Regions from separate parts of the Franconibacter daqui genome, predicted to be linked through region 2. Evidence: predicted binding sites of a transcription regulator. Region 2 holds the regulator's gene; the other holds the start of a gene.

Region 1 (3,404 bases), on a different contig from region 2:
TCTGCCCAGCATCGGGCAGCGTGCCTGTTGCCATTCAGCAGTCTCCCAGGTTGCACCAATTTAGTGCAGTATAACGTTTTGCGACATAAAATCGCCTGAAAACAGCGCCAGCATGGAGAAAAAAGCCCATCCGAAGATGGGCTGAAAGTTTCCACGGCAACAAAAAATGACTTCGGATTAAACGCTGTAATACAGTTCGAACTCTACCGGGTGCGGTGTCATGCGCACGCGGTCGTTCTCTTCGATACGCAGCGCGATGTACGCATCGATAGCATCGTCGGTGAACACGCCGCCTGCGGTCAGGAACTCGCGGTCCTGATCCAGCGCCTGCAGGGCTTCTTCCAGAGAACCGGCAACCTGCGGGATCTCTTTCGCTTCTTCCGGCGGCAGATCGTAGAGGTTTTTGTCCATTGCTTCGCCCGGGTGGATTTTGTTCTTAATACCATCCAGACCGGCCATCAGCAGCGCTGCAAAGCACAGGTACGGGTTAGCCGCCGGGTCCGGGAAGCGAACTTCGATACGACGCGCTTTCGGAGACGCCACCACCGGGATACGGATAGAAGCGGAGCGGTTACGCGCGGAGTAAGCCAGCATAACCGGCGCTTCGTAACCCGGAACCAGACGCTTATAAGAGTTGGTGGTCGGGTTGGACAGGGCGTTGATCGCTTTAGCGTGTTTGATTACGCCGCCGATGTAATAAAGCGCCTGTTCAGACAGACCCGCATATTTGTCGCCAGAGAACAGGTTGGTGCCATTCTTGGACAGAGACATGTGGCAGTGCATACCGGAGCCGTTGTCGCCGAACATCGGTTTCGGCATGAAGGTCGCGGTTTTGCCGAAGCGGTGAGCCACGTTGTGCACGACATATTTGTAGATCTGAATTTCGTCCGCTTTTTTGGTCATGGTGTTGAAGCGGGTTGCCACTTCGTTCTGGCCAGCAGTTGCGACTTCGTGGTGGTGAGCTTCAACGACGAGGCCCATCTCTTCCATGGTCAGACACATCACGGAACGGATGTCCTGAGAAGAGTCGACTGGCGGAACCGGGAAGTAACCGCCTTTTACGCCCGGACGGTGACCTTTGTTGCCACCTTCGTATTTGGTGGAGGAGTTCCACGCGCCTTCGATATCGTCGATAGCCACGTGAGAACCAGAAATTGAGCTGCCGAAGCGAATATCGTCAAACAGGAAGAATTCCGGTTCCGGCCCGAACAGCACGGTGTCCGCGATGCCAGTAGAGCGCAGGTATTCTTCAGCGCGTTTCGCGATGGAGCGCGGGTCGCGGTCATAGCCTTGCAGGGTGCCCGGTTCCAGGATGTCGCAACGAATGATAAGGGTAGGCTCTTCATAGAACGGGTCAATGACAGCGGTGGAAGCGTCCGGCATCAGCACCATGTCGGATTCGTTAATGCCTTTCCAGCCACCGATGGAAGAGCCATCAAACATTTTGCCTTCTTCAAAGAATTCGGCGTTTACCTGGTGAGCAGGGATAGTGACGTGCTGTTCTTTACCTTTGGTATCGGTGAAGCGCAGATCGACAAACTTCACCTCATGCTCGTTCAGCATCGTCAAAACGTGTTCAGCGGACATACTTAACTCTCCCGGATTTGTCATTGTCGTCGTGGTAACGAGGTCTTCAAACACTGCTTAAAAAGGCATTGGCGCCATGAATAGAATAAAGCGAAAAGTGTGCCAACTTTTAAAATGCCTGCAAAAGGCGCTATGATGCGCACCATAGTGCAAAAGGGATGCACCATTGTGGATAAATTGCACCAATATAGTGCTTGTGTGTAAAAATAAAGCACTGTGTTGGTGCAATTTGCGTTATGTCTCCCTTTTATCGCTCCGTGAAAGCGATCACAAAGCCCGGCAGCTAAACTTGTTTGGGAAGGAAGTCTGTGATCCTGTTTAGTCCTTCGATTAATACGTGTACAATAACGCGCTATTTCTAATGCCTGAGGCAAAGTTGTGATCGAAAATCTGCGTAACATCGCCATCATTGCGCACGTTGACCACGGTAAAACTACCCTGGTTGACAAACTGCTCCAGCAATCCGGTACGTTCGACGAGCGTACTGAAGCACAAGAGCGTGTGATGGACTCCAACGATTTGGAGAAAGAGCGTGGGATTACCATCCTCGCGAAAAACACTGCCATCAAATGGAATGATTACCGTATCAACATCGTTGATACCCCAGGGCACGCCGACTTCGGGGGTGAAGTAGAGCGTGTCATGTCCATGGTTGACTCCGTGCTGCTGGTGGTTGACGCATTTGACGGCCCAATGCCGCAAACGCGCTTCGTGACCAAGAAAGCATTTGCCCATGGCCTGAAGCCTATCGTCGTTATCAACAAAGTCGACCGTCCAGGCGCGCGTCCTGACTGGGTTGTCGATCAGGTCTTCGACCTGTTTGTAAACCTGGACGCTACCGACGAGCAGCTGGACTTCCCTATCGTTTACGCTTCCGCGCTGAACGGCATCGCAGGTATGGACCATGAAAACATGGCTGACGACATGACCCCGCTGTACCAGGCGATTGTCGACCATGTTCCGGCGCCGGACGTGGACCTTGACGGCCCGCTGCAGATGCAGATCTCCCAGCTTGATTACAACAACTATCTGGGCGTTATCGGCATCGGTCGCATCAAGCGCGGTAAAGTGAAGCCGAACCAGCAAGTCACCGTTATCGACAGCGAAGGTAAAACTCGCAACGGTAAAGTGGGCAAAGTGCTGGGTCACCTGGGTCTGGAGCGTATCGATACCGATCTCGCGGAAGCGGGCGATATCATCGCGATTACCGGCCTTGGCGAACTGAACATCTCCGACACCATCTGCGATCCGCAGAATGTTGAAGCGCTGCCGGCCCTGTCTGTCGACGAGCCGACCGTGACCATGTTCTTCAACGTCAACACCTCGCCGTTCTGTGGTAAAGAAGGTAAATACGTTACCTCTCGCCAGATCCTGGACCGCCTGAACAAAGAGCTGGTGCACAACGTTGCGCTGCGCGTTGAAGAGACCGAAGACGCTGATGCGTTCCGCGTTTCTGGCCGCGGTGAACTGCACCTTTCCGTGCTTATCGAAAACATGCGTCGTGAAGGTTTCGAACTGGCGGTTTCCCGTCCGAAAGTTATCTTCCGCGAAATCGACGGCCGTAAACAAGAGCCGTTCGAAAACGTAACGCTGGATGTTGAAGAGCAGCATCAGGGTTCTGTCATGCAGGCTCTGGGCGAGCGTAAAGGCGATCTGAAAAACATGAACCCGGATGGCAAAGGGCGCGTACGTCTTGACTACGTGATCCCAAGCCGCGGCCTGATTGGCTTCCGTTCTGAGTTCATGACCATGACCTCCGGTACCGGTCTGCTCTATTCCACCTTCAGCCATTACGACGACGTTCGTCCGGGCGAAGT
Region 2 (3,404 bases):
TGAAAGGCCACGCCTCGCAGATGCATTACGAACTGCAAAACGATTTTGTCGTGCTGACCGGTAAAGCCTATCTGGAACAGCTCGACAGCAATATCCAGGGCGACAAAATCACTTATCTGGTGAAAGAGCAGAAAATGCAGGCCTTCAGCGATAAGGGCAAGCGCGTGACCACGGTGCTGGTGCCGTCGCAGCTGCAGGATAAAAACAACTCCCAGGCGCCAGCGCAGAAAAAGAGCAACTAACTTCTTATGGCAACATTAATCGCGAAAAACCTCGCTAAAGCATACAAAGGCCGACGCGTCGTTGAAGATGTCAGCCTGACGGTGAAATCGGGCGAAATCGTCGGCCTGCTCGGGCCGAACGGCGCCGGTAAAACCACCACGTTCTACATGGTCGTCGGCATTGTGCCGCGCGATGCCGGCAATATCATTATTGATGAAGAAGATATCAGCCTGCTGCCGCTGCACGCCCGCGCCCGTCGCGGTATTGGTTATCTGCCGCAGGAAGCCTCTATCTTTCGCCGTCTGAGCGTATACGACAACCTGATGGCGGTACTGCAGATCCGCGACGATCTGAGCAGCGAGCAGCGCGAAGATCGCGCGAAAGAGCTGATGGAAGAGTTTCATATCGATCATCTGCGCAACAGCCTCGGCCAGGCGCTTTCCGGCGGTGAACGTCGCCGTGTGGAGATCGCCCGCGCGCTGGCCGCCAACCCGAAATTCATCCTGCTCGACGAACCTTTCGCCGGGGTAGACCCTATTTCCGTTATCGACATCAAGCGCATCATTGAACACCTGCGCGACAGCGGCCTGGGCGTTCTCATCACCGACCACAACGTCCGTGAAACGCTGGCCGTTTGTGAACGCGCTTATATCGTCAGCCAGGGGCACCTTATCGCCCACGGCACGCCCGATGAGATCCTGCAAGACGAGCAAGTTAAGCGCGTCTATCTTGGGGAAGAGTTCAGACTCTGATAGGGTAGAGCAACGGACAGCGAGCCCGCGCCATCGTATTCCGGCGTCGCGCCCTGCCAGGACAGGTATACTAATACTTATCACCTGAGGAAATTTGCTCTGAATATGAAGCAAGGTTTGCAACTTAGGCTTAGCCAACAACTTGCCATGACGCCCCAGTTGCAACAGGCCATCCGCCTGTTGCAGTTGTCGACGCTGGAACTGCAGCAAGAACTTCAGCAAGCGCTGGAAAATAACCCACTGCTTGAGCAAACCGAATTTCATGATGAGATAGCCACTCAGGAAGCGCAAAGCAGCGAAGGGCTGGATACCGCCGAAGCGCTCGAACAAAAAGAGATGCCGGAAGAGTTACCGCTCGACGCCAGCTGGGACGAGATCTATACGGCAGGCACCCCCTCCGGCAACGGCGTGGATTATCAGGATGACGAGCTGCCTGTTTATCAGGGTGAAACCACCCAGTCGCTGCAGGATTACCTGATGTGGCAGGTTGAGCTGACTCCCTTCTCCGATACCGACCGTGCCATCGCCACGTCGATTGTCGACGCCGTCGATGAAACCGGTTATCTCACCGTCGCGCTGGAAGATATCCTGGAAGGCATGGGCGATGAGGAGATAAGCCTCGACGAAGTGGAGGCGGTATTAAAGCGGGTGCAGCGCTTTGACCCTGTCGGTGTGGCGGCGCGCGATCTGCGCGACTGTCTGCTGGTGCAGCTTTCGCAGTTTTCCAGAGAGACGCCATGGATTGAAGAGGCTCGTCTTATCATCAGTAACCATCTTGATTTGCTGGCGAACCACGACTTCCGCAGCCTGATGCGGGTCACCCGGCTGAAAGAAGAGGTGCTGAAAGAGGCGGTCGCGCTGATACAGTCGCTCGATCCGCGTCCCGGCCAGTCGATTCAGACCGGCGAGCCGGAATATGTCATACCGGATGTGCTGGTGCGTAAGCATAACGGTCGCTGGACGGTAGAGCTTAATGCCGACAGCATTCCGCGTCTTAAAATTAACCAACAATACGCCGCGATGTGCACTACCGCGCGCAATGAGTCCGACAGCCAGTTTATTCGAAGCAATTTGCAGGAAGCGAAATGGCTGATTAAAAGCCTGGAGAGCCGCAACGATACGCTGCTTCGCGTAAGCCGCTGTATCGTCGAGCAACAGCAGGCTTTTTTTGACAAGGGCGAAGAGTACATGAAGCCGATGGTGTTGGCGGACATCGCCCAGGCGGTAGAGATGCACGAATCAACTATCTCCCGCGTCACAACGCAAAAATATCTGCACAGCCCGCGAGGCATTTTTGAACTGAAGTATTTCTTCTCCAGCCATGTGAATACGGAGGGCGGCGGCGAAGCCTCATCCACCGCCATCCGCGCGCTGGTGAAGAAATTAATAGCCGCGGAAAATCCCGCGAAGCCGCTGAGCGACAGTAAGCTGACATCCATGCTGTCCGATCAGGGCATCATGGTGGCCCGCCGTACTGTGGCGAAGTATCGAGAGTCTTTATCTATTCCGCCGTCTAATCAGCGCAAGCAGCTGGTTTGACTCAACCGATAAGGAAGACACTATGCAGCTCAACATTACTGGACATAACGTCGAAATCACTGATTCCCTTCGTGAATTTGTGAACACGAAGTTCGCTAAGCTGGAGCAGTACTTCGAAAGGATTAACCAGGTTTACATAGTGCTGAAAGTGGAGAAAGTCACTCACATCTCGGACGCCACGTTGCACGTTAACGGCGGCGAGCTTCATGCCAGTGCGGAAGGTCAGGATATGTACGCCGCCATCGACGGTTTAATTGATAAACTGGCGCGGCAACTTACTAAACATAAAGATAAACTGAAACAACACTGATTGTCCGGGCGTTTAGCTGATGTATTAACGGCTCGTTATTCACCGAATAGCGGGCCGTTAGCACAGAGAATGCTTAGGTGAACTTATGATGAATAATGATTCCGCTCTGCAACTGAGCAATGTCCTGAACCAGGAATGTACCCGAAGCGGGGTGCATTGCCAGAGTAAAAAACGCGCGCTGGAAATCATCAGTGAACTGGCCGCGAAGCAGCTTAGTCTGCCGCCGCAGGTGGTGTTTGAAGCCATTCTCACGCGCGAGCGAATGGGCAGTACCGGCATCGGCAACGGCATCGCCATTCCGCATGGTAAGCTTGAAGAAGATACCCTGCGCGCCGTAGGCGTATTCGTACAACTGGAAACGCCTATTGCTTTTGACGCTATCGACAATCAGCCGGTCGATCTGCTCTTCGCCCTGCTGGTGCCGGCCGATCAGACCAAAACGCATTTGCATACGCTCTCGCTCGTGGCAAGGCGGCTGGCGGATAAAACGATCTGTCGTCGTCTGCGCGCGGCGCAAAGCGATGAAGAGCTTTATCAAATCATCACCGAAGGCGGCGATGAGAGCGAATAACGGGCTGCAA

Evidence for each region. The regulator sigma-54, encoded in region 2, starts transcription at its own class of promoters, with help from an activator protein. The targets are predictions, from matches to a motif close to GTTGGCACANNTTTCGCTNT.
Region 1: glnA (glutamate--ammonia ligase) is a predicted target of sigma-54. The motif match lies at 1,675-1,694, and genes of this name have one in related genera.

What each region holds. Positions count from the first base shown of each region.
Region 1 is NZ_BMKJ01000004.1:13,772-17,175, forward strand. It holds gene glnL (nitrogen regulation protein NR(II)) at 1-34, opposite strand, end outside; gene glnA (glutamate--ammonia ligase) at 178-1,587, opposite strand; gene typA (ribosome-dependent GTPase TypA) at 1,966-3,404, shown strand, end outside.
Region 2 is NZ_BMKJ01000002.1:81,830-85,233, reverse strand. It holds gene lptA (lipopolysaccharide ABC transporter substrate-binding protein LptA) at 1-242, shown strand, start outside; gene lptB (LPS export ABC transporter ATP-binding protein) at 249-974, shown strand; gene rpoN (RNA polymerase factor sigma-54) at 1,080-2,513, shown strand; gene hpf (ribosome hibernation promoting factor) at 2,536-2,823, shown strand; gene ptsN (PTS IIA-like nitrogen regulatory protein PtsN) at 2,909-3,394, shown strand.